DNA from 3 places in the Pantoea sp. PGP6 genome. Region 2 is predicted to be linked to each of the others. Evidence: predicted binding sites of a transcription regulator. Region 2 holds the regulator's gene; each other region holds the start of a gene.
What was found. Region 2 encodes PurR, which represses purine synthesis genes. Its sites were predicted from a motif close to CANGCAAACGTTTGCNTG; they were not measured.
Positions count from the first base shown of each region.

Region 1 (9,902 bases), 2.2 Mb from region 2:
TTTCCAGCCAGCTCACCACAGCACCCTTTTTTAACGTTTCTTCTCACCGATTCGCCCGTTAAACTACGCAACAAATTATGACGAGTTGTGAGCAAGATGACTAAAAACCCCCGCAGTACCGGCGGTGCCGGCCAGATCCGCATCATCGGCGGACAATGGCGCGGACGCAAATTGCCGGTGCCCGATAGTGCCGGACTGCGCCCGACCACCGATCGGGTTCGTGAAACGCTGTTTAACTGGCTGGCGCCGGTACTGCCCGACGCACGTTGTCTCGACTGTTTCGCCGGCAGCGGCGCGTTAGGTCTGGAAGCGCTGTCGCGTTACGCTGGATCGGCTACGCTACTGGAGCTGGAGCGTCCGGTGGCACAGCAACTGATGAAGAATCTGCAGACGCTGAACGCCAGCAACGGCAAAGTGATTCAGACCAATGCCCTCAGCTTTCTGGCCCAGCCGGGCCAACCGTTTGACGTGGTGTTTATCGATCCGCCGTTTCGTCAGGGCCTGCTGGAACAGACGCTGCAGCTGCTGGAACAGAATCACTGGCTGGCAGACGAGGCGCTGATCTACGTCGAAAGTGAAGTGGAAAATGGCGCGCCGCCGGTGCCGCCAGAGTGGAACCTTTATCGCGAGAAAATAGCCGGACAAGTGGCTTATCGTTTATATCAACGTCAACTGGAGACGCAGGATGTTACTTAATTTGGGGCGTCTGTTGATGCTGTGCGTATGGGGTTTTTTGCTGGTTAACGTGGTCCATCCCTACCCGAAACCGCTGACCTACTTCATTAATGTCGCGCTGTTTTTCATGATCATGATGCACGGCCTGCAGCTGGTGTTACTGCGTGCAACGCAGACCAAAGATGCCCCGCCAATCGACCGCCTGACCCAGGTGAAAGTGTTTGTGTTCGGCGTATTTGAGCTGGTCGCCTGGCAGAAAAAGCACTTCCCGCGGAAAAAGTAGTCTTCAGAGCGGGCACCCTGCCCGCTGATTACTGCGCTGGCGTAAAGCTGATAAAGCGCGTCCCCTGCATTTTTAATTCGCCCTTCGCCCCTTTATCCAGCTGATGATACTGCGCTTCCTGAAGCTGCACTTTAATGTCGCTGGCACCGTTAAGCGGATGAAACAGCGCTTCGTAGCGCATCTCTTCTCCGGCAATCACTTCACGCTGACGTGAGCGGCGATTGGGTGCCGGAAACTCCCGTTTGGTTTTAACCTGTGCCGTCAGGGATCGCACCGGAGAGGCGTCATTGACGGCGGTTTCCCGGCGCTGCTTGATGAACTGACGGGTTGCCAGCACGGCGATAATTGCCAGAACGATAATAAAGATTAGCGGTGGTTTGCTCATAATTCTCTCGGGCTTAAAGGGTGCGGATGGCGTTAACTGCGCGGCAAAGCATACAACCAGAGTTGCCTGATTGTCACATCGTCGGGACGTAACCTAAACTGGAAGGGATATTTTGGGATCTTTCACCATTTTGGTTAAAAAAGGGAGAAACAATGCTCTGGTCTTTCCTCGCTGTACTTTTCTCCGGCTGGCTCTACGTTGATGCCACCTATCGCGGTCCGCAATGGCAACGCTGGCTGTTTAAACCGGTCACACTGTTGCTGCTGGTCGGCCTGGCCTGGCAGGCTCCGACGCTGAATACCACTGACTATCTGATTCTGGCCGGCCTGATCGCCACGCTGGTCGGTGATGCGCTAACGCTATTGCCCCGTCAGCAGATGCTCTATGCGATTGGCGCATTTTTCCTGTCGCATCTGCTGTATACCCTCTGTTTTGCCGCCAGCATGACCATGACCTTTTTCTGGCCGATCCCGCTGACGCTGCTGATTATCGGCGTGGTGCTGATTGGCATTCTGTGGAGCAGACTGGAAGATCTGCGCTGGCCGATCTGTACTTTTATCGGCATGACGCTGGTGATGACCTGGATCGCTACTGAGCAATACTTCTTCCGTCCTACCGATTACAGCTTCTCAATCATGGTCGGTGCAGGTCTGCTGCTGCTGGCTAACATTGTCTGGTTTATCAGCCACTATCGCCGTCGTTTCAGTGCCGACAGCGCTATCGTTGCGGCCTGCTACTTTGCCGGTCACTTTATGATTGTCCGTTCACTGTGGGTGATTTAAAAAACTGACCTTGACTCTGGAGTTCACTCCAGAGTGTAGGATAGCGGGATGGGCAGCTTCGTCCATCCCTTTTCCGGAGGTCATATGCATCAACATCACGCCTGTGGCTGCGGTAAACCGCGTGCCAGCCACGCCGCAGCCAAACCCCTGTGCCAGATCCCTCAGTCCCGTCCCCTGACGCTCTCTATTCATGCCGCGACTCCGGTCACGCCGGATAGTGCGGGCTGCTGCTGCGACAGTAACAGCAGTCCCGGCAACGACGCCGATGAGGAAAGTGACCGACGACGCGTCGGCACTCTACCTTATAGCTGGCAGGTCAGCGGGATGGATTGTCCCGGCTGCGCCCGCAGCATTGAAACCGCCGTTCAGCAGGTCGCGGGCGTCACCGAGGCGCGCGTCCTGTTCAGCAGTGAAAAACTGGTGGTCAATGCGGACAGCGACGTGCGCCAGGCGGTGGAGCAGGCGGTCAAAAAAGCCGGCTTCCAGCTCAGTACGCAGACCGAAACGGCAGCCGATGGCCCACGCTGGCAGCATAACCGCATGCTGATTGCGCTGGCGCTGCTGGTGCTCGCCAGTAGCCTGCTCAGCCATTTCGCGCCGCTGTGGGGCGATCGCCTGTTTATTGTCACTACCCTGATCGGCCTGTTTCCGGTGGCGCGCAGCGCCTGGCAACGGCTGCGCAGCGGCTCGCCTTTCACCATCGAAACCCTGATGACGCTGGCCTCAGCGGGTGCGCTGATCATCGGCGCTCACGCCGAAGCAGCGATGGTGCTGGTGCTGTTTCAGCTTGGCGAACAGCTCGAAAGCTATGCCGCCTCGCGGGCGCGCAGTGGCGTGACCCGCCTGATGGCGCTGCGGCCGGAATCGGCGGTCCGTCTTGAGCAGGGTCGGCGCAGCGACGTGCCACTGGCTGCGCTGCAGCCCGGCGATCAGATTGAAGTGTCAGCCGGCAGTCGCCTGCCGGTCGATGGCCGCTTAATCACGCCGCTCGCCAGCTTTGATGAAAGCGCATTAACCGGCGAGTCGCTGCCGGTGACGCGCAGCAGCGGCGAAAAAATACTGGCCGGTGCCACCAGCATTGACCGGCTGGTCACGCTGGAAGTGGTATCGAAACCGGGCGAAAGCGCGATTGACCGGATACTGCAGCTGATTGAAGAAGCAGAAACCCACCGCGCCCCGGTTGAGCGCTTTATCGATCGGTTCAGCCGTCTCTATACGCCGCTGGTGATGATGCTGTCGCTGCTGGTGATGGTGGTGCCCCCGTTGCTCGGCGCGGGAGAATGGCAGCCGTGGATCTACAAGGGCCTGACCTTACTGCTGATTGGCTGCCCCTGTGCACTGGTGATTTCCACGCCGGCAGCGATTACCTCCGGGCTGGCTGCCGCTGCACGTCAGGGCGCGCTGATCAAAGGCGGCGCGGCCTTAGAACGTCTGAGTTCCCTGCGCATGATGGCGTTCGATAAAACCGGCACCCTGACCGTTGGCAAGCCGCAGCTCACCGGGATTCTGCGCTTTGGCGAGACCGGCGAAGCAGAGATGCTGGCGCTCAGCGCGGCAGTTGAACAGGGCGCGACGCATCCACTGGCCAGTGCGATTGTGGCGGCGGCGGCGGCACGCAATCTGGCCATCCCGGCCGCCCGCGATCAGCAGGTTCAGGCGGGACGGGGCATTACGGCGGTGGTCAATGGCCAGCCGATCCGGTTGCTGACGCCCGCGCAGATGACCGGACTGACGGCGCAGCAAACCGAACAGATCACCCAGCGTGAAGCAGCAGGTGAAACGGTGGTGGTGCTGGCCCGCAATGGCGAGGCGCTGGGCGCGCTGGCCTTGCGCGATCAGCTGCGCAGCGATGCGATCGCCGCATTACAGGCGCTGAAAAAACTGGGCATTGAGAGTCTGATGCTGACCGGCGACAACCCGCGTGCAGCGGCAGCCATCGCCCGGCAACTGGGCATTGAGTACCGTGCCAGCCTGTTACCGGCCGACAAGGTGGCGGCGATAGCAGAACTGAGTCAGCAGCAGCCGCTGGCGATGGTCGGGGATGGCATTAACGATGCGCCGGCGATGAAAGCGGCGACGCTGGGGATCGCGATGGGCAGCGGCACCGACGTTGCGCTGGAGGCGGCCGATGCCGCGCTGACGCGCAATCAGCTCAGCAATCTGGCACCGATGATTGTACTGGCGCGCCGTACGCGCCGCATCATTCGTCAGAACCTGACCATTGCGCTGGGGCTGAAGGCGGTATTTCTGGTCACGACCCTGCTGGGACTGACCGGATTGTGGCTGGCGGTGCTGGCGGATTCCGGCGCAACGGCGCTGGTCACCGCTAACGCGCTGCGATTACTGCGCAACCGAAGCTGAAGACGAGCGGCCGGTCAGATGACGGGCCGCGCTGCCAATGGGCACCCAGCGTTACTCCGCCATCCCTTTCTGGATCAGGAACTGATAAGGCAGGTTATCGGTCTGCTGCGCCAGCAGGCGATGCTCCATAAAGCGGCAGAAGCCGGGAATATCGCGGGTGGTGGCCGGATCGTCGGCAATGATCAACAGCGTATCGCCATCCTGCAGGCTGCGAACGGTTTTGCGCACCATCATCACCGGCTCCGGACAACGCAGGCCACGGGCATCCAGTTGATGGTCGGCAGAGGAAAAAGCATCGCTCATAATGGACTCGGTTCAGGTTTGGGGCGCTCATTCTAGCGCGTGGTGCCGTTGACGCAAGGCGATAACGATTGCGCTAAAATTAACCATTGCATAAATAGCACAACGCGGTAAGATGCCGCCGCTTTTTGCTCATAAAACTGCCAGGCGCTGCCCGAACGGCGTCCCGCAATGGGTTCCCTCACCCCAACATTAAAAAGGTTGATTATGCTCGCATTCTCTTCGCGTCAGCGCATGCACGCGCTGTTCTGGTTATCGCTGTTTCACCTGCTGGTGATCACCTCCAGTAACTACCTGGTGCAGCTGCCGATTTCCATTTTCGGCTTCCACACCACCTGGGGCGCGTTCAGCTTCCCGTTTATCTTCCTGGCAACCGATCTGACCGTGCGCATCTTTGGCGCGCCGCTGGCCCGACGCATTATTCTGGCGGTGATGATCCCGGCGCTGTTTATCTCCTATGCCGTTTCTTCGCTCTATTATCAGGGTCAGTGGCAGGGCTGGGCGGCACTGGAACAGGTGAATCTGTTTGTCGCGCGTATCGCCTGCGCCAGCTTTATGGCTTACGCCCTGGGTCAGATCCTCGACGTGCACGTCTTCAACCGTCTGCGCGCCCTGCCGCAATGGTGGATCGCTCCAGGCTGCGCCATGTTCCTCGGCAACATCAGCGATACGCTGGCCTTTTTCTTCATCGCTTTTTATAAAAGCCCTGATGCGTTTATGGCCCAGCACTGGGTGGAGATCGCCCTGGTTGACTACAGCTTCAAGGTGCTGATCTGCATGGTGTTCTTCCTGCCGGCCTACGGCGTATTGCTCAATGCCGCGCTGAAACGCCTGGCTGAGCGCCGTGCCACCAGCCAGATAAATTTCGGCTAACCCGCCATACCGATTTACGCCATTACCCGCTAAGATCTGCTGACAATCATCAGGTTGCGTTTGCAACCTGATTCCTGTTGTATTAACGGCTGACTGGAAACTTAAAAAAGGGATTCTGATGCGCAACCTGGTGAAATATGTAGGAATGGGCTTACTGGTGCTGGGCTTAGCCGCCTGTGACCAGAAGAAAGATGACGCGGCGAATGACAACGGCGTCAGCGCCAGTCAGTCGGCGCAGACCGTGACGCTGATGGATGGCAAACTGAGCTTCTCGCTGCCGCCGGGCATGTCGGACAAGAGCGGCAAGCTCGGTTCACAGACCACCAATATGCACGTGTATGCCGACGAAACCGGTGCGCGCGCGATTATTGTGATTGCCGGTGAGCCGACCAGTGATGGGCTGGACGTGCTGTCACAGCGTATGGAGCAGCAGCAGCGCAACCGCGATCCGCAACTGCAGGTGGTCTCGAACAAAGCGGTCACGCTGAAAGATCAGCCGGCACAGCAGCTGGATACGGTGATTTCTGCCAATAACCAGACCTCATGGTCATCGGTGATTCTGGCCAAAGTCGACGGCAAACTGGTGACGCTGCAGATTACCCTGCCAGGCGACAACCAGCAGCAGGCACAAAGCGATGCCGACAATATTGTGAAGAGTATTGCGCTGAAATAAGGCCGGGCGACTGCCCTGCTGGCTTGCGGCTTCCCCCATCTGGGGGAAGCCGGTTTATCTCACGGTTTCCCGCCTGCGCTTACAATCCTGCGTTCTCACGAATATATTTGCGCGCTTTCACCGCATATTCAAACGGGTTAGCCAGCGCCGGGTCCTGCTCCGCTTCCACCACCATCCAGCCTTTGTAGCCGTAATCGTCGAGGATTTTGAACACCGGTTTGAAATCGATCACGCCATCGCCCGGTACGGTGAAGGTGCCCTTTTTCACCCCTTCCAGGAAGGAGAGATGATTGTCGCGCACCTCGGCGACGACCTCGTCACGCACGTCTTTCAGGTGGACGTGGAAAATGCGCGGCAGATATTTTTCCAGCACCGCCAGCATCTTCTGCTGCGATCCCTCAGAGTAGTAGACGTGACCGGTGTCATACAGCAGGCCAACCTGATCGTCGGTCAGGGCCATAAAGCGGTCTATCTCTTCAGTCGTCTGAATACCGGTCCCCATATGGTGATGCAGCGTGACCCGCATCCCCTTCTCAGCCGCAATCCGCGCCAGTTCGTTATAGCCTTCTGCCGTCAGCTGCCACTCCTCATCACTGAACACCGGTTTCTGCTCAAACACCGCCAGCGTGGTGCCCTGAATACTTTTGCTCTGTTCTGAACAGCCAATCACCCGCGCACCCATCGCATGCAGGAAGTTCATGTGGTTAACGAACTCGTCGATGGTTTTAGCTTTGTCGCCGTTGGCAAAAAAGGTGCTGAACCAGGCGTTGCAGATCTCAATGCCGCGAATGTCGAGCATCGGTTTAAGAATCGCTGGATCGCGCGGATATTTACTGCCGACTTCGCTACCGGTAAAACCGGCCAGCGCCATCTCGCTCACCGTCTGCTGGAAGGTGTTCTCACTGCCGAGATCCGGCATGTCATCGTTGGTCCAGCCAATCGGGGCGATAGCCAGTTTTACATTGTCTTTGTTCATCATTTTATTCCTGAGCCGGGGCGGTCATCCCGCCTGTCTGGGCTGAATTAAGAGTAGAAAGCAGGACGTGGCGGCATCTCTACCGTTTCAATCGCACCGCTGTTTTGCGCTTTGATACAGGCATCGGCGGCCACTGAGGCGGCAAAGCCATCCCAGGCAGACGGACCGGTCAGCGTGCCCGCTTTCACGTCGTTGATGAACGCCTGCAGCTCCACGTCATACGCTTCGATAAACCGATCTTTCCAGTCAACCAGAATGGTGTTCGACAATCGGGCATCTTTACGCAGCTGCACCGACGACGGCTCAGGCAACCGGGCAATGCCCTCTTCCCCAACCACTTCGCACTGGATGTCATAGCCATAGGCGCAGTTGACGAAGATCTCGACGTCGATGCGTACCCCTTTCTGGGTCTCAAACAGTACAATCTGCGGATCTTTCAGTTGGGCATGGGATTTTGAGGTGACGCGCGGGAAGACCACCTGCACCGTTTTATAATCGTCATTGGTCAGCCAGCGCAGCACGTCCAGTTCATGGATCAGCGTGTTGGTGATCGCCATCGGCGTGGTGTAATTTTCCGGCACGGTCGGGTTACGGTGCGCACAGTGCAGCATCAGCGGCTCGCCAATATCCCCGTCGGTAATCACTTTTTTCAGCGCGCGGTAGCCAGCATCGTAAGGGCGCATAAAGCCGACCTGCACCAGCCGTTTGCCGGCCTGGATTTCAGCGTCCACCACCCGGCGACAGCCTTCGGCGCTCATCGCCAGCGGCTTCTCACAGAACACCGGTTTGCCCGCGGCAATCGCAGCTAAGGTGAACTCTTCGTGGGTCGGGTCCCATGACGTCACCAGCACCGCATCCACCTCTGGTGACTGGATCACGTCATGTCCGTTCTGGAACACTTGCGCCTCGATGTTCAGGCGCTGCAGCGCAGCGCGCGCGCCGTCAACGTTGATATCCGAGACGGCAACCACCTGTGCGCCCTGCAACACGTGGTTGCAGCGGCGAATATGTTCCTGACCAATTGCACCTGTACCGATGACGCCAAGTTTCAAAGTCATAATTACACCTGTGTAGGGTTCGTGCTGAGATAAGAGGAAAGGGGCCGTGATCCGGCCCTGAAATTAGTATTTACGCGCCTGATCCAGATGGGTTTTCAGCTTATCCGCTACCGCCTGAACCCGTTCAGAATCGGAGGCCTGCGCGACGCCAACGTGCCACCAGCTGAAATATTTGTGGATCATGGTTTTCGGCAGCACTTTGATGTCGATAAGCGTGGAAACGGTCTGCGTTCTGGCATCTTCCAGCGCGGCTTTTAGCTGCTCCAGCGTGGTGACGCGGTAGGTTTTACAGCCGTAGCCTGCCGCGATGGCGGCGAAATCAACCGGCACGAAGCCCCCATCCAGCTTGCCACCTTCCGGATTACGGAAGCGGAACTCGGTGGTGAAGCTGTCCATTCCGTGTTCCATTTGCAGGTTATTGATGCAGCCGTTGGTCATGTTATCCAGCAGCACCACGTTGATCTTCGCCCCTTCCTGAATCGAGGTAACCAGCTCGGAATGCAGCATCATGAAAGAGCCATCGCCGACCAGCGCATAGACTTCTCGCTGCGGCTGCGCCAGTTTTGCGCCCAGCGCGGCGTTAACTTCATAACCCATACAGGAGTAGCCGTACTCCACGTGATAGGCGTTGTAATCTTTGGTGCGCCAGACGCGCTGCAGATCGCCGGGCAAGCTGCCCGCTGCCGCAACAATCACCGCCTCTTTGGGTAACTGTTGGTTCAGCGTACCGAGCACGCTGCTTTGCGTCAGGACTGACTGGGTCAGGCGGTTGAACTCGGCGAATACCGCTTCACGATCGAGATGGTCGGCAATCTCCGGCACAAAGTCCTGTTCGTGATACTCCACCTGATAGACTCGCTGAGTCTCTTTCAGCAGTTTGCTCTGCGCCTGCTCAATCTGGCTGCCCCAGTCGTTACTGTAATGCTGTGACGCCAGCGCGGCCGTCAGCGCGGTCAACCCTTCACGGGCATCGGCCAGCAGCTGTACGCCATCCAGCTTGTAGCTGTCGAAATTGCTGACGTTGATATTGAGGAAGCTGACGTCCGGATTCTGGAAAATCCATTTCGAGGCGGTGGTGAAGTCGGTGTAACGGGTACCGATGCCGATGACTAAATCAGCCTCTTTTGCCAGCAGGTTGGCGGCCAGACAGCCGGTTTCACCGACGCCGCCGACGTTAAGCGGATGGTCGGAGATCACCGTGCCTTTGCCCGCCTGCGTTTCGGCAAACGGAATCTGATAACGCTCGGCGAACTGGCGCAGCGCCTCACCCGCTTCAGAGTATTTAACCCCGCCGCCACAGACGATCAGCGGCTTGCGCTTACGGCCGATCAGCGTCAGGGCATCGGCCAGCTGCGCCGCAACCGGCAGGCGACGATCCAGTCGGTGCACCCGCTTCTGGAAGAAATAGTCCGGGTAATCCCAGGCTTCACCCTGCACATCCTGCGGCAGCGACAGCGTTACCGCGCCGGTTTCGGCCGGATCGGTCAGCACGCGCAGGGCGTTAATGCAGGCCGACATCAGCTGTTCCGGACGGCT
Region 1 is NZ_JBQBMA010000001.1:319,321-329,222, reverse strand. It holds gene rsmD (16S rRNA (guanine(966)-N(2))-methyltransferase) at 97-696, shown strand; gene ACLIBF_RS01505 (DUF1145 family protein) at 686-958, shown strand; gene ACLIBF_RS01500 (DUF2500 domain-containing protein) at 987-1,343, opposite strand; gene ACLIBF_RS01495 (lysoplasmalogenase) at 1,496-2,125, shown strand; gene ACLIBF_RS01490 (zinc/cadmium/mercury/lead-transporting ATPase) at 2,210-4,486, shown strand; gene tusA (sulfurtransferase TusA) at 4,538-4,789, opposite strand; gene ACLIBF_RS01480 (7-cyano-7-deazaguanine/7-aminomethyl-7-deazaguanine transporter) at 4,994-5,659, shown strand; gene ACLIBF_RS01475 (DcrB family lipoprotein) at 5,778-6,332, shown strand; gene iolE (myo-inosose-2 dehydratase) at 6,412-7,308, opposite strand; gene ACLIBF_RS01465 (Gfo/Idh/MocA family protein) at 7,356-8,366, opposite strand; gene iolD (3D-(3,5/4)-trihydroxycyclohexane-1,2-dione acylhydrolase (decyclizing)) at 8,430-9,902, opposite strand, start outside.
Region 1: the regulator PurR is predicted to act here: its motif matches at 4,952-4,969, upstream of ACLIBF_RS01480 (7-cyano-7-deazaguanine/7-aminomethyl-7-deazaguanine transporter).

Region 2 (9,902 bases):
AACCATCGACCCCCACCATGTCAAGGTGGTGCTCTAACCAACTGAGCTAAGAACGCTTACAGGAAATGGTGCGTCCGAGTGGACTCGAACCACCGACCCCCACCATGTCAAGGTGGTGCTCTAACCAACTGAGCTACGGACGCACTTGGTGCGCTCTAATGGACTCGAACCATCGACCCCCACCATGTCAAGGTGGTGCTCTAACCAACTGAGCTAAGAGCGCAACACGCTGTCTGGGCGACAGCGGGGACGAATATTAACGGCAGCCGATGAGGCTGGCAAGGGGAAAAATGGTTTTTTCACCGTGACTGAACAGCAACTGTGCTATGCGTCGTTTTTTTAGGCGTCGCGGGCCTTTTACCGCCCGCTCAACCGGTTAGCGCGCAGCGCGCGTCAGGATCACCTCGGCAGGTGACTGTTGCAGGCGCCTGATCCGCCAAATCATCATTACCGCCGCAGACGTCAGGCCGACAATGAAGCCGCACCAGAAGCCTGCCGGCCCCATCCGCGGCACCAGCCAGTCGGTCAGCGCCAGTAAATAACCGGCCGGCAGGCCCAGCAGCCAGTAGGCGATAAAGGTGATAAAGAAGATCGAGCGGGTATCTTTATAGCCGCGCAAAATACCGCTGCCAATCACCTGTATCGAGTCAGAGAACTGATAGATGGCCGCCAGCAACATCAACTGCGCCGCCAGCGTCACCACTTCCGGGTTGTCGTTATACAGCAGGGCGATCTGATGCCGGAAGGTCACGGTAAACAGCGCGGTCAGCGCGGCCATGCTGATGCCGACGCCCTGGGCAGTCCAGGCGGCGACTTTGGCCTGCTCGGTTGACCCCTGACCCAGCCGATAGCCGACCCGGATAGTGGTTGCCACGCCCAGCGACAGCGGCAGAACGAACATCAGTGAACTGAAGTTCAGCGCGATCTGATGGCCGGCTACGTTAACAATACCCAGCGGCGACACCAGCAGTGCAACCACAGCAAACAGCGTGACTTCAAAGAACAGCGCCAGCGCTACCGGTAAGCCCAGCGTCATCAGACGGGTCAGAATCGGACGCGAAGGCGGTGACCAGCTGCTGGTCAGATGGATATCGCGCATGGTTCTCATCCGGCGTACCCAGAAGCGCATACAGATGAACATCACCCAGTAGACCGAGGCCGTTGCCACGCCACAACCCACGCCGCCCAGCGCCGGCATGCCGAAATGGCCATAAATAAAGATGTAGTTCAGCGGAATATTGACCATCAGGCCGAGAAAGCCCAGCACCATACCCGGCTTGGTTTTCGACAGGCCTTCACACTGATTACGCAGTACCTGGAAAAACAGATAACCCGGTGCGCCAAACAGCAGGGCATGCAGATAGCCTTCTGCTTTCAGCGCCAGCAGCGGATCGATGTCATGCATCGCCCGGATTAAGTAGCCGGCATGCCATAACAGCACCATAATCAGCAGCGAGACGAACAGGGCCAGCCAGTAACCCTGGCGAATTTGCTCGGCGATGCGTTCGCGGCGGCCAGAGCCGTTGAGTTGCGCAACCGTAGGCGTCAATGCAAGCAGAAGACCATGACCAAACAGGATGGCCGGAAGCCAGATAGAGGTGCCGACAGCGACGGCGGCCATATCCGTGGCGCTGACGGCGCCGGCCATAATGGTATCCACAAATCCCATTGCGGTTTGAGCCACCTGAGCAAGGATGACCGGAATCGCAAGGGCAAGCAATTGACGCGCTTCTGTTAAATACTTCTGCACGTTAACACCTGAATAGTTAAATGAAATAATGGCGGGGCAGGGAAGCCCCAGGAATTGCGTCAGCTAGTGTAACTGGCGATACCGGATTCGCCAATCTTTGTCACTGCATGCGTTTTGCTACGCTGTAAGGCTACGCCGCTGGCTGAAAGCTAACAGCGGACGTGAGCTGTGATAAACTAGCGCAAACTTCGCAGAGGCAAAGACTATGTTTACCGGTATTGTGCAGGGCACCGCAGAAATAGTGTCCATTGAAGAGAAAGAGCTTTTTCGTACTCACACCGTCAGGTTGCCGGAAGAATTATTGCCGGGCCTGGCACTGGGCGCATCGGTGGCACACAACGGCTGCTGCTTAACCGTGACGGCTATTGAGGGTGATCGGGTCAGCTTTGATTTAATAAAAGAGACGCTGCGCGTCACCAACCTGGGCGATTTACGCCAGGGGGATGTGGTCAATATTGAACGCGCCGCGAAATTCAGCGATGAAATAGGTGGACACCTGATGTCCGGTCATATTATGACCACCGCTGAAATCTGCAAAATTATCCAGTCGGAACATAACCGTGAAGTGTGGTTTAAGATCCAGGATCCGACCCAGATGAAATATATCCTGCACAAAGGCTTCGTCGGCATCGACGGGATAAGCCTGACGGTAGGGGATGTAACCCGTACCAAATTCTGCGTCTATCTGATCCCGGAAACGCTGGAGCGCACTACCCTGGGGGCCAAAACCTTTGGCGACCGGGTTAATATCGAGATTGATCCGCATACTCAGGCGATTGTCGACACCGTTGAGCGGGTATTAGCGCAGCGTGATGCGGCGGCGGCGATGAATATGCTGACCGGGCAACCGACGGCAGAAAGCTAAAAAAAGAAGGCGCATCAGCGCCTTTTTTAATGGTTAATCCGGTCCACGACTGCCTCAACGCGCCACGCGTAATCCGCCTTCCACGCCCCGACTGAAGACCACCTGCCATAACTGAATGTCACGTGCGCGGAATGCGCCAGCACAGGCATTAAGGTAGTAAGAGAACATACGCTTAAAGCGTTCACCGTAGCTATCCGCCAGCTGCGGCCAGGCCTGAATAAAGCGTTCATACCATGCCATCAGGGTCGTGTCGTAATCTGCGCCAAAGTTATGCCAGTCTTCCAGAATGAAATGCGGCTCACTGGCGTCAGCAATATGTCGTACCGAAGGCAGACAGCCATTCGGGAAAATATATTTATCGATCCACGGATCCACATTCATATCGGTCTTAATCGCACCGATTGTGTGCAGCAGGAAAATACCGTCTGGCTTTAAATTACGATCGACGACATCAAAATAGGTGGCGTAATTTTTAGGACCGACATGTTCAAACATTCCGACCGATACAATACGGTCAAACTGTTCATTCAGATCGCGATAGTCCTGTAATAGAATGGTGACGTCTAATCCTTCACAGCGCTGCTGCGCCAGTTTCTGCTGTTCAGCCGAAATGGTGACACCATGCACTTTAACGCCATAATGACGTGCGGCAAATTCTGCCAGTCCGCCCCAGCCGCAACCAATATCCAGCAGCGACATGCCCGGCTCCAGCGCTAATTTGCGGCAAATCATATCCAGCTTTGCTTCCTGCGCGGCGGCGAGCGTGGTGGCTTCCTTCCAGTAGCCACAGGAGTACTGCATATAAGGATCGAGCATCAGAGAAAACAAATCGTTTCCTAAATCATAATGCTCTTTACCGACAATCCAGGCGCGTTTTTTCGACTGGAGGTTGGTTAAGCGCGCCGCGGCAATACGCAGCGTATCTTTAAAATGATGTGGAAGTTGCTGGTCCAGTTTATGTTTGAGCACGTGGTGGAAGAATATATCCAGCCGATCGCATTCCCACCAGCCGTCCATATAACTTTCGCCCAGACCCAGCGATCCCTCCTGCAAAACACGTTTAAAGAAGTCAGGGTTTTTAACCTGAATATCCCAGCTACGTGAGCCATTAATTTCGATATCTGCTTTATCCAGCAGTTCATGAACGATGCGATACCAATGGTTTTCTTCGAGGCTCACTTCTTCTACATACGATGAACTCATAGCTTCTCCACCACCTGTCCAATCTTAACCTGAAAAAGAATAGTCAATTTCTTCAGGAATTGAGAAAAGTCACGGATGACTCCGTAAACCAGATATCTGGCGTGATACAGAGGATTAAAACGGTGCAAAACGATCCGGCGCGATAACCCTAACCTGCGCGCAGACGCCATCCCGGCAACCCGGTTGCCAATCAATGTGTAACGTTATTATGTTGTTGATTTGTTGCAGAATTATTGACCCGAATGAGTATATTCTCACGCGGGTCAATATTCAATGACTTATTGTTAGCTTGCTAACTAAAAAATCATTGCTTCAGTGATTATCCTGGCAGGCGGTAGAGGGGGTGGCAACATCAGATTGTGCGTTTGCAATACGCTGCATCACGAAGCCGAGCAGGGCAAGCAGGATAGTCAGCGCCATCATCAGGGTAGTGGTCAGCAGCGGCTGCGTCAGTCCGGCCGAGACGGCCAGGCTGGCGGCGAAGCATAATCCCAGTTGCAGAGTATTCTGCAATGCTGCCGCTTTACCGGTGGCGTCAGGGAAAGGCATCAGCGCAGCGGAAACCACGATCGGGTAGATGGCACCATTGGCCAGCGCCATGCCGCAGAACGGCAGCAGCAGGCTGACCAGCGTACTGTGGCCGGAAAGCGCAACCGCAAACAGCGCCAGAATGCTCAGGCTGTAGATCGCCAGCAGCCACGGCAGCAACTGTGCACCAGCAAAACGGTTGAGCAGGGCGCGGCAGCCGAAACCGCCAATCAGGAATGCAAAGGTTTGTGGCAGATAGCTCAGACCGATGTCGGCTGGCGTCAGGCCCAGATCGGCCAGAATAAACGGCGAGCCGGTCAGCCAGGCAAAAAAGCTGGCGGAACAGGCGGAGTAGATCAGCACGTTGCCACTGTAGACCCGCGACTTCAGCAGAGTGAAAAAGCCAGGCTGTGCGCCTTGCTCACCTTTGGCTTTACGGCTGGCCGGCAGACGCAGGGTAGTGAGGATCAAGGCCACGGCAATCAGCGTCAGCACCAGAAAAATAGACCGCCAGTGAAAATGGCTGATCAGCCAGGCGCCCAGCAACGGCGCCAGCGCTGGCGAGAGTGCCACCAGTGGCATAATGGTGGCGAACACCTTGTTGGCGCGCGCCGCCGGATAACGATCCACAACCAGCGCCTGCCAGCTAACGGCTGCGGCACAGACGCCGATCGCCTGAATAAAGCGCAGCGCCAGCATCAGATAGATATTATTGACCCACAGCATACCGGCGCAGCCGACGGCAAACAGCGCCAGTCCGGCCAGCAATACCGGCTTGCGGCCGATGCGATCTGACAGCGGTCCCCAGAACAGCTGACCGCAGGCAAAGCCCGCCAGGAACAGGCTCATACTGGCGCTGATCAGGCCGGGTGAGGTGTTAAAAGTTTGCTGCATCGCGCCGAAGGCGGGCAGGTACATATCGGTGGCTAAAAAGCCCAGCATGCTCAGCAGAGCGAGATAAGGCATAAATCCTTTTGACGGTGACATCTGATTCTCATTTTGCAGGTTGAACGCGGCAGAGTGTAAAAGGTGCGTTTGCCGCTGTGAAACGCTAATATTTGCCGGTTGCTGTTAAAAAAATTGAAGGCAGATTATGTGGTCAGAATATGCATTAGAGGTGGTGGATGCGGTGGCGCGCGGTGGCAGCTTCAGCGCCGCGGCGCAGGAGCTGCATCGGGTGCCATCTGCTATCAGCTATACCGTGCGTCAGCTGGAAACGTGGCTGGCGGTACCGCTGTTTGAGCGCCAGCATCGCGAGGTGGTATTAACCCCCGCTGGCGAGCATTTTGTCCGTGAAGGGCGCAGCGTTATCAAAAAAATGCTCGCCACCCGCCGCCAGTGTCAGCAGCTGGCTAACGGCTGGCGTGGACAGCTGAGTATTGCGGTCGACTGCATCGTCAAGCCGCAGCGCACCCGGCAGTTAGTCAAAGATTTTTACCGCCATTTCCCCGACATGGAGTTGCACATCAGTTATGAAGTGTTTAACGGCGTCTGGGATGCGCTGGCGGATGATCGGGTTGAAGTGGCCATCGGCGCCACTCAGGCGATACCGGTCGGCGGACGCTTTGCCTTTCGCGACATGGGGACGCTCAACTGGCGCTGCGTGGTGGCGAACCACCATCCGCTGACTGGCGTGAGTCAGATTGATGACGACACCCTGCGCAGCTGGCCGTCGCTGGTGCTGGAAGATACCTCACGCGCGCTGCCACGCCGGATGACGTGGACGCTCGACAATCAGCGTCGTCTGGTGGTGCCGGAATGGCAGACCGGCCTGGATTGCGTGCTGGCGGGATTGTGTGTGGCGATGGTGCCGGGGCATCTGGCGCGGCCATTACTGGACAGCGGAGCGCTGGTGGAGCTGACGTTGCCGGTTGCATTTCCGGACAGCCCCTGTTGCGTAAGCTGGGCGGAAGATCGCGCATCACCGGCGACGGGCTGGTTACTCAGCTATCTGGGTGATGCGCAAACGCTTAATCAGGAGTGGTTAAGCGAAGATTAACGGCGATAGTCGCGGAACGGACCGTCAGCCACGGAACGACGTTCAATCAGCGTCGGATGCACTTCGATGGTCTGAGAAACCTCTCGTTTACTGGTGATGCGGTCAAGCAGCATCTCCAGCGCTTTCTCACCCAGTTGTGCTTTTGGCTGATGCACGGTAGTCAGCGCAGGCGCGAAGTAGCGCGCGTTGCGCACATTGTCATATCCGATCACCGAAATGTCCTGCGGCACCCGCAAACCCATCTCATCGGCGGCGCAAATCGCGCCCATCGCCATGATATCACCACCGCAGAACACCGCGGTCGGGCGCTGTTTCTGCGACAGGATCTGCTGCATCGCCTGATAGCCTGATTCCGGTTCGAAGTCGCCCTGCACGATCCATTCGGCACGCGGCTGAATGCCGGCTTCTTCCAGCGCCTTGAGGAAACCAGCATGACGTCCGCCGCCGGTGTTGCGCTCCATCTGACCGGGAATCGCGCCAATCTCACGGTGACCGCGCTCAATCAGATAACGTCCGGCCAGATAGCCGCCCTGAAACGCATTATCCAGCACCGTGTCGGTGAAGTCGGCGCGTGACTCGCCCCAGTCCATCACCACCATCGGGATATTACGATTTTCTTCCAGCATCTTCAGCAGATCGTCCGGATACTCAGAACACATTACCAGCAAACCATCGACGCGCTTCTGCGCCATCATGCTGAGATAGGCTCGCTGCTTTTGCAGGTCGTTATGCGCATTGCCCAGAATCAGGGTGTAACCTTTGTCGAAGCAGTGATTCTCCACCGCCTCAATAATTTCAGCAAAGTAGGGCGCTTCGCTCGAGGTTGCCAGCAGGCCCAGCGTTTTGGTGTGATTCACTTTCAGGCTGCGCGCTACGGCGCTCGGCGAATAGTGCAGTTCCTGAATCGCCTGCCAGACGGCGTTGCGCGTCTCTTCAGCGACAAAACGCGTTTTGTTGATGACGTGCGAAACGGTGGTCGTTGAGACGCCGGCGCGTTTTGCCACATCTTTAATTGTTGCCATTAAAATCGGACTCCAGGGCTTATCTAACGCAATGATAAGCATAATGTTAAACGTTTGCGTCTGCTCAGGGTTTTCTCCGCAATTATGCAGCTTTTCTGGCCGGTAAACAGGCGTCTGGCGGGTAATGAGCGCCTGAAAAGGAGAGCAAACGGAACCGGGGCTGCGCGCGTTGCGCAACAAAGGCAGGATTCTAACAAGGCTGGACGGATAAAACGAGATTTTTACCGGCCCGTATGGGAAAATGGCTTATCCCTACAAAATGTGTGACTAAGGAGCGGTAAATGAGTACAGATTTGAAACTGGCCCTGATGACCACCGTCGGCTGTCTGCTGATGATTGTCGCCTTTAGCTTTACAGCTGTGCTGCACTAATGAAAAAGCCGGGCATCGCCCGGCTTTTCTCTGTCTGGTTATTCGCGTAGCGAATCCGCTTAACGAATGGTTTTCGGCGTCATCACCCGACGCGCGCCGATGTAGTGACGCTGCCAGTAATCTTCACCCAGCGCACTGATCTGAATATCTTTGCCGGTGCGTGGCGACTGAATAAATTTGCCGTTGCCGAGATAAACCCCAACGTGATCGGCGGTGCCGCGACCATTAATCCGGAAGAAGACTAAATCGCCTTTCTCCAGCGACTCACGTTTTACCGGCGCGGCGTCGCGCAGGTGGTACATCTCATTGGCGGTACGCGGGATCTTAAATTTAACCAGATCTTTATAGGCGTACCACACCAGACCGCTGCAGTCGAAACCGGTGTGCGGTGAGGTGCCGCCCCACTGATAGGGTTTACCCAGCTGGCCCATCAACTTGGTCATCGCCGTCTCGCGCGCCTTCTGGTAGCGCTGGCGATGTGACTTGCTCATTTTAATGGTGCCGGTGTCACCGCTGTCATTGCTGCTGGCGTCAGCCGTTTTAAGCAGACGCTGATGGCCGTAGCGTTTCTTACTGGCGGTTTTGAGCAGGGTTTTGCTTTTCTTTGCGGGAAGATGACTGGCGGTGAGTTCGCTTTTTTTCTGTTTTTTGAGTTTGAGCTTCTGGACCGGGCTGACGCGTGTTTTCTTCGCCGACGTTTTCAACGGGCGACGCTTGCGGCGCTCATCTTCGCGCGCACTCTTTTTCTCTGCTTTATGCGAACTGACATTCACCGGCGCCTGCGGGGAAGCAGAAGCGATGTTGAAGAACAGTTGCGCAAAGGCAAGGATGAAAAGCGTAATGATTAAACGCATAGTCCGGTTTTAGTTAAGTTGTCAGGGCCACTACGCACCGCGACAAAGTTGGGAAAAATCTGATCCAGGATCAGCGCCGAAGCCATTCTAGTCCAGTTCACCTGAAAACCGTAACGCCTTTTTTTATTAATCTTTCGGCCTCGCCCGTTTGCGCTGAAAATGAGCATTTTCAGCGTCTTATATCTACAAAACTATTGCAAATTATTAATATGTTACTTGTAGTTAATAATCGGGAGTTAACAGGGCCGAAAAGAGGACTTAACAAACATGGCGATTTAATCGGGTAACCCCCAAAATCTCGTTTTCAGTCCTGGTGCGAAGTCGCTACAATAAACAAACACGAAGTGACGAATTAAGGAAGGCAATTATGAGTACTGTAGAAAAAATTCAGCGCCAGATCGCAGAAAACCCGATCCTGCTGTACATGAAAGGTTCCCCGAAACTGCCAAGCTGCGGTTTCTCTGCGCAGGCGGTACAGGCGCTGTCAGCCTGCGGTGAGCGTTTTGCTTACGTGGATATTCTGCAGAACCCAGACATTCGTGCAGAGCTGCCGAAATATGCCAACTGGCCAACCTTCCCGCAGCTGTGGATTGATGGCGAACTGGTCGGCGGATGTGACATCATCGTCGAAATGTTCCAGCGCGGTGAACTGCAGTCGCTGATTAAAGAGACCGCAGAGAAGTTTAAAGAAGCGGAATAAAACAAAAAGGCCGACATCGCGTCGGCCTTTTTCATTGCAGATTCTTCAGTCAGCGCTCGCGGCTGCTTCGCCTTCGGCGAAGGGCAGGGGCCAGCCACCCAGCCGTTTCCAGCGATTCACCAGTTCACAGAACAAAATAGCGGTCTGCTGAGTATCATACAGCGCCGAGTGTGCCTGGGTGCTGTCAAACGCCATACCCGCGGCTTTACACGCCTTCGCCAGCACGGTCTGTCCGAGCACCAGTCCGCTCAGCGCCGCGGTATCAAAGGTGGCAAACGGGTGGAAAGGATTGCGCTTCAGACTGGCACGCTCGGCGGCCGCGTTCATGAAGTTCAGATCAAACGTCGCATTATGCGCGACCATAATGGCGCGATTGCAGCCGGTATCCTTAATGCCTTTACGCACCATCTTAAAGATGGCGTGCAGCGCCTCATATTCACTCACTGCGCCGCGCAGCGGATTGCTGGGATCGATACCGGTGAACGCCAGCGCTTCAGGATGCAGTAGCGATCCAACAAACGGTTCAACGTGAAAATGCAGCGTCTGGTCGAGATGGATCCAGCCCTCATCATCCATTTTCAGCGTGGTAGCGGCAATCTCCAGCAGCGCG
Region 2 is NZ_JBQBMA010000001.1:2,481,926-2,491,827, reverse strand. It holds tRNA gene ACLIBF_RS12145 (tRNA-Val) at 1-56, opposite strand, end outside; tRNA gene ACLIBF_RS12140 (tRNA-Val) at 67-143, opposite strand; tRNA gene ACLIBF_RS12135 (tRNA-Val) at 147-223, opposite strand; gene ACLIBF_RS12130 (MATE family efflux transporter) at 377-1,750, opposite strand; gene ACLIBF_RS12125 (riboflavin synthase subunit alpha) at 1,956-2,615, shown strand; gene cfa (cyclopropane fatty acyl phospholipid synthase) at 2,670-3,818, opposite strand; gene punC (purine nucleoside transporter PunC) at 4,131-5,333, opposite strand; gene punR (DNA-binding transcriptional activator PunR) at 5,440-6,345, shown strand; gene purR (HTH-type transcriptional repressor PurR) at 6,342-7,367, opposite strand; gene cydH (cytochrome bd-I oxidase subunit CydH) at 7,649-7,738, shown strand; gene ACLIBF_RS12095 (C40 family peptidase) at 7,798-8,592, opposite strand; gene ACLIBF_RS12090 (Grx4 family monothiol glutaredoxin) at 8,957-9,292, shown strand; gene rnt (ribonuclease T) at 9,338-9,902, opposite strand, start outside.

Region 3 (9,902 bases), 1.5 Mb from region 2:
CCTGGCGCACTGCTGATTAACGCCTCACGCGGTACGGTGGTGGATATTCCGGCGCTGTGCGAGGCGCTGGCCAGTAAACAGGTTGGCGGTGCCGCGATCGACGTCTTCCCGGTTGAGCCTGCGACTAACAGCGATCCGTTCATCTCGCCGCTTAGTGAGTTTGATAACGTGATCCTGACGCCGCACATTGGCGGATCGACGGAAGAAGCGCAGGAGAATATCGGTATTGAAGTGGCCGGTAAGCTGGCGAAATACTCCGATAACGGCTCCACGCTGTCAGCGGTTAACTTCCCGGAAGTGTCACTGCCGATGCATGGCGTCAGCGCCAGCCGTCTGCTGCACATCCATGAAAACCGTCCTGGCGTGCTGACGGCGATCAACCAGATTTTTGCTGAGCAGGGCATCAACATTGCGGCGCAGTATCTGCAGACATCGCCATTTATGGGCTACGTGGTGATTGATATTGATGCTGAGCCAGAGCTGGCTGACAAAGCGTTACAGCTGATGAAAGCGATTCCGGGCACCATCCGCGCCCGTCTGCTTTACTAAGCAAACTGCACCGCAGGTAACGCAACGCGTTGGCCCGGCTACGGGCGTACCTCAGGGATGAGGTGCGTAATCGCGTGGACCGGGCGTGTCATGGATGGCAGCTTTTGCGTCTTTCCGATCTGGCCGTGTTCCCTGCGCTGGCCCGATCTCACCACTCATCGGACAGACTTTGCCAGAAATATCAGGCGCTTCATTGCGCCTCCTTCATTCCAAACGTCTACTCCCACTGCCAGAGTTTTGACGGCGTCATTATCGCTGGCAAAGGCACATCCCAGTCGGCCACCGGCAGGCTATCGACGCGCTGACAGTCGTGCGCCAGGCCCACCGGCAGGAAACCGTGCTGCCGCCAGTTTTGCAGGGTGCGATCGTAAAAACCGCCACCCATCCCCAGGCGCTGTCCATACTGGTCGAAAGCCACCAGCGGCACCATCATCACATCAAGCTGATCCAGGGTAATCAACTGCCGGATGTCCAGCGGCGGCTCGGGAATGCGCAGCTTATTGCGCACCAGTTGGGTTTCGGTTGAGTAGCGCAGAAACAGTAAGTTGCCGGGCGAGAAAGGGTGTAAAACCGGCAGGAAGACCTGCTTTTTCTGCTGCCACAGTCGGGCAATCAGCGGGCGGGTGTTGAGTTCGCCATCGACCGACAGAAACAACGCCACGTTTTGTGCGGCAGTGATCGGGGCGTAATTGAGGGCGTGTTCAGCGAGTTGCTCTGCCGCCTGTTCCTGCTGCTCATCGGTCAGTGCGTGCCGCAGATGACGGACGTGCTGGCGAATAGCCTGGCGCTGGCCTTGAAGCTGGAGCTGAGAAGAGTCAGACATGGTTTCCCCGCCGGATAAGTCGCTGTTGAAGCAACTATAACATGACAGTTGGGGAAAAATACCGGGACCACAAGAGGACGCGCTGGGAACTACAGAAGAGAGATCTCCGAGATGCCGCCGTAGGCTGTAACCCTTGAACCCTTGGTTCAAGGTGAACATGCCGTCGTAACCATCAGGCTTCTCGGACGAACCGAGCATGCACACAGGTCACAGAGCGTCACATTCTGTTTTTTCGAAATATCGGCTCAGGGGACTGGCCCACATGCAAACATCTCAGAGAAAATTTACCTCACCGTTACCTGATTATAGCAACCATGAAGTTTTATTCGAACTTCGCACCCTCACGCTCAGAGATGCGACCTTGCTCAACCAGTGCCTGTTCAATCGTCTGCTGCAACATACGGATACGCTGTTCCATATTAGCAGCATAATCGCGCGTTTTCACTTTCTCTTGCGCCAGCTCGTGGCAGACGTTTAACGCGGCGATGAACACCAGTTGTTCTGTATTGGTGACTCTAGTGCGAACTTTTAGATCTTGCAACCGTTGATTGAGATCTTCAGCCGCTGCATTCAGCGCATCTTGCTGTTCAGGCGGACAATTCACTCTCAACGAACGACCAAAAATTTGTAAATCTACCGGTTGTGCAGACATGCCACCTTCCTGACTGATTACTTCGCCCGCAACTCCCTTAGCAGTCAATGGCTTGGGAGGCGGGCAACTATATAGACCCGCGAAATAAGTTACAACCCCTTTTCTGGAAACCTTGAGGCAGCTAGTGGTAGCATAACACGAACTTATTCTGCCAACGACGATGAAAACTTATGTCCTTACAGAACGCAACCCCCGATTACAACGCGCTGGCGGCGGCGCTCTCACAGCAGGGCGTAGGAATGACCCCCGCAGAAATGCATGGCTTGCTGAGCGGCATCCTGTGCGGCGGCAATCAGGACCCCAGCTGGAAGACTCTGGTGCACGATCTGGCCAATGAAGGCATGGCGTTTTCACAAAGCCTGTCGATGCCGTTACAGGCACTGCATGAAAATATCGCCACCACCCTGGAAGATGAGGGATTCCTGTTTCAACTGCTGTTACCCAGCGATGATGACATCACGGTATTCGATCGCGCCGACGCGCTGGCCGGCTGGGTGAATCATTTTCTGCTCGGCCTTGGCGTGACACAGCCTAAACTGGATAAAGTCACTGGCGAAACCGGTGAGGCGATTGATGATTTACGCACCATCGCCCAGTTGGGTTACGAAGAAGATGAAGATCAGGAAGAGCTGGAGCAGTCGCTGGAAGAGGTGATTGAGTATGTCCGTGTTGCAGCGCTGCTGTGCCACGATACCTTTACCCGTCCACAGCCGACCGCGCCAGAAGTCCAGAAACCGACGCTACACTAAGCTTACGATAACGGGTCACCCGGTCAGTTTAAACAGGTCAGATTACAGGGAGTGCAGAGATGATTTCACTGGACAGATTCCAGCAGCGTCGACAGGCGCTGTTAGCGAAAATGGTTCCTGGCAGCGCCGCGTTGCTGTTTGCCGCGCCTGAAGTGACGCGCAGCAACGACACTGAATACTCATTCCGTCAAAACAGCGACTTCTGGTATTTCACCGGCTTCAACGAGCCGCAGGCGCTGCTGGTGCTGATTAAAAGTGATGAAACGCACAACCATAGCGTCCTGTTTAACCGGGTGCGCGATCTGACAGCAGAAGTCTGGTTCGGGCGTCGTCTGGGTCAGGATGCGGCACCGGCAACGTTGGGTGTCGATCGCGCCCTGCCGTGGAACGATATTGGTGAGCAACTGCACCTGCTGCTCAACGGTCTGGATGTGGTTTACCACGCGCAGGGTGAATATGCGGAAGCTGACACGCTGGTGTTTAACGCGCTGGATAAACTGCGCCGCGGTTTCCGCCAGAATCTTAGCGCACCGGCCACGGTGACAGACTGGCGTCCATGGGTGCATGAGATGCGCCTGTTCAAAGATGCGGATGAGATTGCGCTGTTACGCCGTGCTGGCGAAATCAGCGCGCTGGCCCATACCCGCGCGATGCAGGCCTGCCGCCCAGGGATGTTTGAATATCAGCTCGAAGGCGAAATCCATCACGAATTTAATCGCCACGGGGCGCGCTTTCCCGCCTACAACACCATCGTTGGCGCCGGTGAAAACGGCTGCATCCTGCACTACACCGAGAATGAAAGCGAACTGCGTGATGGCGATTTGGTGCTGATCGACGCTGGCTGCGAATTCCACGGCTATGCCGGTGACATTACCCGCACCTTCCCGGTTAACGGCAAATTCAGTGCCCCGCAGCGCGCACTCTATGACATCGTACTGACATCGTTGTATACCGCGCTCAGCCTGTTCCGTCCGGGGATCAGCATCCGCGAAGTGAATGATGAAGTGGTGCAGATTATGGTCAGCGGTCTGGTAGAGCTGGGTGTACTGCAGGGGGAGGTCGACACACTGATTGCCGAAGAGGCCCATCGTCAGTTCTATATGCATGGCCTCAGCCACTGGCTGGGGTTAGATGTGCATGATGTCGGTCACTATGGCACGCCCAGCCGCGATCGCGTGCTTGAGCCAGGCATGGTCCTGACCATTGAGCCAGGGCTTTACATCGGCCCGGATGCCGATGTACCGGCAGAATATCGCGGCATTGGTATTCGTATCGAAGATGACATTCTGATCACCGAAACCGGCAATGAAAATCTTACCGACAGCGTGGTGAAGGATGCCGCAGCGATCGAAGCATTAATGGCGGCGGCAAAAACAGCATGAGCATTCTGATTGCCGGTGGCGGCATGACCGGCGCGACGCTGGCGCTGGCAATATCCCATCTGACCCAGGGCCGGTTGCCGGTGACGCTGATTGAAAGCAGCGAACCCGCCAGCCGGGCACACCCCGGCTATGATGGTCGCGCCATTGCGCTGGCGGCGGGCACCTGCCAGCAACTGGCCGATATCAACCTGTGGCAGCGTATTGCCGGCTGCGCCACGCCAATTACCCGGATTCATGTTTCCGATCGCGGTCATGCGGGCTTTGTTTCGCTGGCGGCAGCTGATTACGACATTCCGGCGCTGGGGCAGGTGGTAGAGCTGTTTGATGTCGGACAGCGTCTGTTTACTGAACTGAAGAAAGCGCCGGGCGTCACTCTGCGCTGTCCGGCTCGCGTTACTCAGGCCAGCCGCAGCGAGCAACAGGTAACGGTAACGCTTGATAATGGCGAGCAGCTAAATGGCGATCTGCTGGTGGCGGCAGACGGCTCACGCTCTGCGCTGGCCGCCTCCTGCGGCATTCAGTGGCAAACCGATGACTATCAGCAGCTGGCGTTGATTGCCAACGTCACTACGGCGTTGCCACATCAGGGGCAGGCGTTTGAACGCTTCACCGAGCACGGTCCGCTGGCTCTGTTGCCGATGTCAGATCATCGCCTGTCGCTGGTGTGGTGCCACCCGCTGTCACAGCGTGACGCGCTCACGCGCTGGAGCGAAGCCGAATTCCTCAGTGAACTGCAGCGGGCGTTTGGCTGGCGACTGGGCAAATTTACCCATGCCGGTCAGCGGGAATACTACCCGCTGGCGCTGCAACGGGCGGTGCAGCCGGTCACGCATCGTGTGGCGGTGGTCGGCAATGCGGCGCAGACGCTGCACCCAATTGCCGGACAGGGCTTTAACCTTGGCCTGCGTGACGTAATGTCGCTGGCCGAGACGCTGGCGTCAGCCCATCAACAGCAACAGGATCCCGGCAGCTATGCGGTACTGCAACATTATCAGCAGCGCCGTGAGCAGGATCGCGCCGCGACCATCGGTATTACCGACGGCTTAGTGCGTATCTTTGCCAACCGTCATACGCCGTTGGTCATCGGGCGTAATCTGGGTCTGCTGGCGATGGATCATCTGCCGTGGCTACGAAATCAACTGGCTGAGCGCACGCTTGGCTGGGTTAAGCGTTAATAAAGAGGCTTTGATGCAAACTTTTGATGTGGTGATTGCCGGTGGCGGTATGGTCGGACTGGCAGTGGCTTGTGGCCTGCAGGGCAGCGGACTGCGCATCGCGGTACTGGAAAAATCTCCCGAGCCGCCAGCCAGCCTGAGTGATACACCCTCGATTCGCGTCTCGGCTATCAATGCGGCCAGTGAGCGTCTGCTACAGAAGCTGGATGTCTGGTCGACCATTCTCTCGCTGCGTGCCAGTGCGTATCACGGTATGGAAGTGTGGGATAAGGACAGTTTCGGTACCATCGCCTTTGGCGATCAGCAGCAGGGGCTGTCTCACCTGGGCCATATTATCGAAAATCCGGTGATTCATCGCGCCCTGTGGCAACGCGCCAGCGCCTGCAGCGACGTGACGCTGATGGCATCCGCCGAGCTGCAGCAGGTGGCGTTTGGCGATAACGAAGCCTTTATTACCCTGCAGGATGGCAATATGTTAACCGCGCGTCTGATGATTGCGGCTGACGGAGCCAACTCCTGGCTGCGTAACAAAGCCGATATCCCGCTGACCTTCTGGGATTACGATCATCACGCGCTGGTCGCTAACGTCCGCACCGGGATGCCGCACGATGCGGTAGCGCGTCAGGTGTTCCATGGCGACGGTATTCTGGCTTTCCTGCCGATGCAGGACCCGCATCTGAGTTCGATTGTCTGGTCGCTGTCACCGCAGGAGGCGAGCCGGCTGGAAAGTATGCCGGAAGCGTTATTCAATCAGCAGCTGTCGGTGGCGTTTGATATGCGGCTTGGTCTGTGCCAGCTGGAAAGCGAGCGCAAATCGTTTCCTCTGACGGCGCGCTATGCCCGAAATTTTGCCGCGCACCGCCTGGCGCTGGTCGGGGATGCGGCCCACACCATTCATCCGCTGGCAGGACAGGGCGTGAACCTGGGCTTTATGGACGCGGCTGAACTGATCGGTGAAATTCGCCGGCTGCATCAGCAAGGCAAAGATATCGGACAGCACCTCTATCTGCGCCGCTACGAACGCAGCCGTAAGCACAGCGCCGCGCTGATGCTGGCCGGCATGCAGGGCTTCCGTGAGATGTTTGCCGGTAACAACCCGGCAAAAAAACTGCTGCGCGATGTCGGCCTGAAGCTGGCAGACAGCCTGCCGGGCGTTAAACCGCTGATGCTGAAGCAGGCGATGGGCCTGAATGACCTGCCGGCGTGGCTACGCTGAACCCGCTCTGACCCGCTCCCGAGCCAGCATTTGCTGGCTTTTTTTCTGTCCGAAACCCACTCCCGAGCCAGCATTTGCTGGCTTTTTTTCTGTCCGAAACCCACTCTGCACCATCACAAGGCAGCGCCGCACCACTATCGCCCCTCGTTTGATTTATTCTAATTTTGCCGCTCAATTCGCATTACTTTTTCTTATTCGGTGCATCGGCGAGTACCGCATTTTTTTAACATCCTGAACGGCTTCTCGCATAAATTTGCTGCGTTTATTTAACCTTCCTACATTTATTGCGTGATTAATCACAAAATTGCAGTTTTTTATCCTGTCGGTGATTAATCCTGGTTAGGCTGTGCATCAGCTTTCGACCCCGGTTTGCTTATGGTTAATCGCCAGGTTCGGTGGTAACGTCAGCCTAAAGAGAACGTTTGCGTCGGCAGGGTTTGCGGCGCGCTTTGGTACTCACTCGCTTCTGCACAGGATGGTTATGACTCAGCAAACACCTCTGTTTGAACAGCATCAGGCCTGCGGCGCTCGCATGGTGGATTTTCATGGCTGGATGATGCCGCTGCACTATGGCTCCCAGATGGATGAGCATCATGCGGTGCGTAATGACGCCGGCATGTTTGATGTCTCCCACATGACCATTGTTGACCTGAAAGGCCCGCGTACCCGCGAATTTCTGCGCTACCTGCTGGCAAATGACGTGGCAAAACTGACTCAGCCCGGCAAGGCGCTCTATACCGGCATGCTGAATGCATCAGGTGGCGTCATTGATGATTTGATTGTTTACTTTATGAGCGAAGACTTTTTCCGGCTGGTGGTGAATTCCGCAACGCGGGAGAAAGACCTCGCCTGGATCGCTGAACATGCGCAGGGCTACGGCATTACGCTGACCGAACGTGACGATCTGGCGCTGATTGCCGTACAGGGGCCGCAGGCCCAGCAGAAAGCGCAGACGCTGTTCAGCGAGACACAACGGCAGGCGGTATCCGGGATGAAGCCGTTCTTCGGCGTACAGGCGGAGGCGCTGTTTATTGCCACCACCGGCTACACCGGCGAAGCGGGATATGAGATTGCGTTACCGGCAGACGAGGCGGCCGATTTCTGGCAGCGGTTGCTGGCCGCCGGAGTAAAACCTGCGGGTCTCGGTGCACGTGACACGCTGCGGCTGGAAGCCGGCATGAACCTGTACGGTCAGGAAATGGATGAAAGCGTTTCACCGCTGGCTGCCAACATGGGCTGGACGGTGAGCTGGGAGCCGGCCGATCGGGCCTTCATCGGACGTGAAGCGCTGACGTTACAGCGTGAACGCGGCACCGAAAAACTGGTCGGGCTGATCCTGACCGAAAAAGGCGTGCTGCGTAACGGCTTGCCCGTGCGCTTTACCGACGATCAGGGCGAGCCACAGGAAGGGATCATCACCAGCGGTTCGTTTTCGCCCACTCTGGGTTACAGCATTGCCCTGGCACGCGTGCCAGCCAGTATCGGCGACACCGCCATCGTTGAGATCCGTAACCGCCAGATGCCGGTAAAGGTTACCCGACCGATTTTTGTCCGCGCCGGTAAACCGGTCGCCCAGTAAATTTTATTCAGGAGAAATGGCCAATGAGCAATGTGCCAAATACGTTGAAGTACCGCGACAGCCACGAGTGGGTGCGCAAAGAAGAAGATGGTTCTTATACCGTAGGCATCACCGAACATGCGCAGGAACTGCTGGGTGACATGGTGTTTGTCGATCTGCCTGAAGTCGGCGCAACCTTTGCTGCTGGTGAAGAGTGTGCAGTCGCCGAATCAGTCAAAGCGGCCTCCGACATCTATGCACCGATCAGCGGTGAGATTGTTGCGGTTAACGATCTTCTGTCCGATTCGCCAGAGCAGGTCAACAGCGAACCTTATGACGGCGGCTGGTTATTCAAAATCAAAGCCAGCGACGAGTCTGAAATTGACACGCTGCTGGACGCGGATGCTTACAAAGCCTCTATCGACGAGTAATCGTCAGGCGGCCTCGCGCAGAGGCCGCAGATTTCTGTTTGCACTCTCTGTTCCCCAGCCCGATTCAGGATTTACTGCTAATGACTCAGACTCTCAGCCAGCTTGAACACAACGGTGCATTCATTGAGCGCCATATCGGTCCTTCACCCGAGCAGCAAGCGATGATGCTTGAGGCGATTGGCGCCCCCTCGCTGGAGGCGTTAATCGGCACGATTGTCCCGGCCGACATTCAGTTGCCCGGCCCGCCAGCCGTGGGTGAAGCGGCGACGGAACAACAGGCGCTGGCTGAACTGAAAGCGATTGCCAGCCAGAATCTGCGTTACAAATCCTGGATCGGGATGGGATATAGCGCGGTGATCACCCCACCGGTTATCCTGCGCAATATGCTGGAAAACCCAGGCTGGTACACCGCGTATACTCCGTATCAGCCGGAAGTTTCGCAGGGACGACTGGAGGCGTTGTTAAACTTCCAGCAGGTGACCCTCGATCTGACCGGCATGGATATCGCCTCGGCCTCGCTGCTGGACGAAGCGACCGCTGCGGCAGAAGCGATGGCGATGGCCAGACGCGTCAGCAAGCTGAAAAATGCCAACAAATTCTTTATTGCCGATGATATTCATCCGCAAACGCTGGATGTGGTGCGGACCCGTGCCGAAACTTTTGGCTTTGAACTGATTATCGATCGGGCTGAAAAAGCGCAGGATCATGACGATCTGTTTGGCGTGCTGCTGCAACAGGTTGGCACCACCGGTGAAGCGCACGATTACAGCGCGCTGATTGCCGGACTGAAAGCCCGCAAAGTGGTGGTCAGCGTCGCAGCGGATTTCATGTCGCTGGTCCTGCTGGAAGCGCCAGGCAAGCAGGGTGCCGATATTGTCTTTGGCTCGGCACAACGCTTCGGCGTGCCGATGGGGTACGGTGGCCCTCATGCGGCCTTCTTCGCCAGCCGCGATGAGCATAAACGTTCAATGCCGGGGCGCATCATCGGCGTCTCCCGCGATGCCGCCGGTAATACCGCGCTGCGCATGGCGATGCAGACCCGTGAACAGCATATCCGTCGTGAAAAGGCCAACTCCAACATCTGTACCTCACAGGTGCTGCTGGCGAATATCGCTGGCCTGTATGCGGTATTCCACGGTCCGGCCGGACTGAAACGCATTGCCTCACGTATTCATCGTTTTACCAACATTCTGGCGGCGGGCTTGCAACAAGGCGGCCTGACGCTGCGTCATCAGCACTGGTTCGATACGCTGACGGTTGAAGTAACAGACAAAGCGGCGGTCCTGAACCGCGCTCAGAGCTTTGGCGTCAACCTGCGAAGCGATATTCACCATGCTGTTGGCATCACGCTGGATGAAACCACCCGT
Region 3 is NZ_JBQBMA010000001.1:933,600-943,501, forward strand. It holds gene serA (phosphoglycerate dehydrogenase) at 1-549, shown strand, start outside; gene ACLIBF_RS04540 (5-formyltetrahydrofolate cyclo-ligase) at 767-1,372, opposite strand; RNA gene ssrS (6S RNA) at 1,472-1,655, opposite strand; gene zapA (cell division protein ZapA) at 1,695-2,024, opposite strand; gene ACLIBF_RS04555 (YecA/YgfB family protein) at 2,195-2,773, shown strand; gene pepP (Xaa-Pro aminopeptidase) at 2,833-4,155, shown strand; gene ubiH (2-octaprenyl-6-methoxyphenyl hydroxylase) at 4,152-5,330, shown strand; gene ubiI (FAD-dependent 2-octaprenylphenol hydroxylase) at 5,344-6,546, shown strand; gene gcvT (glycine cleavage system aminomethyltransferase GcvT) at 7,028-8,125, shown strand; gene gcvH (glycine cleavage system protein GcvH) at 8,149-8,535, shown strand; gene gcvP (aminomethyl-transferring glycine dehydrogenase) at 8,616-9,902, shown strand, end outside.
Region 3: the regulator PurR is predicted to act here: its motif matches at 6,958-6,975, upstream of gcvT (glycine cleavage system aminomethyltransferase GcvT).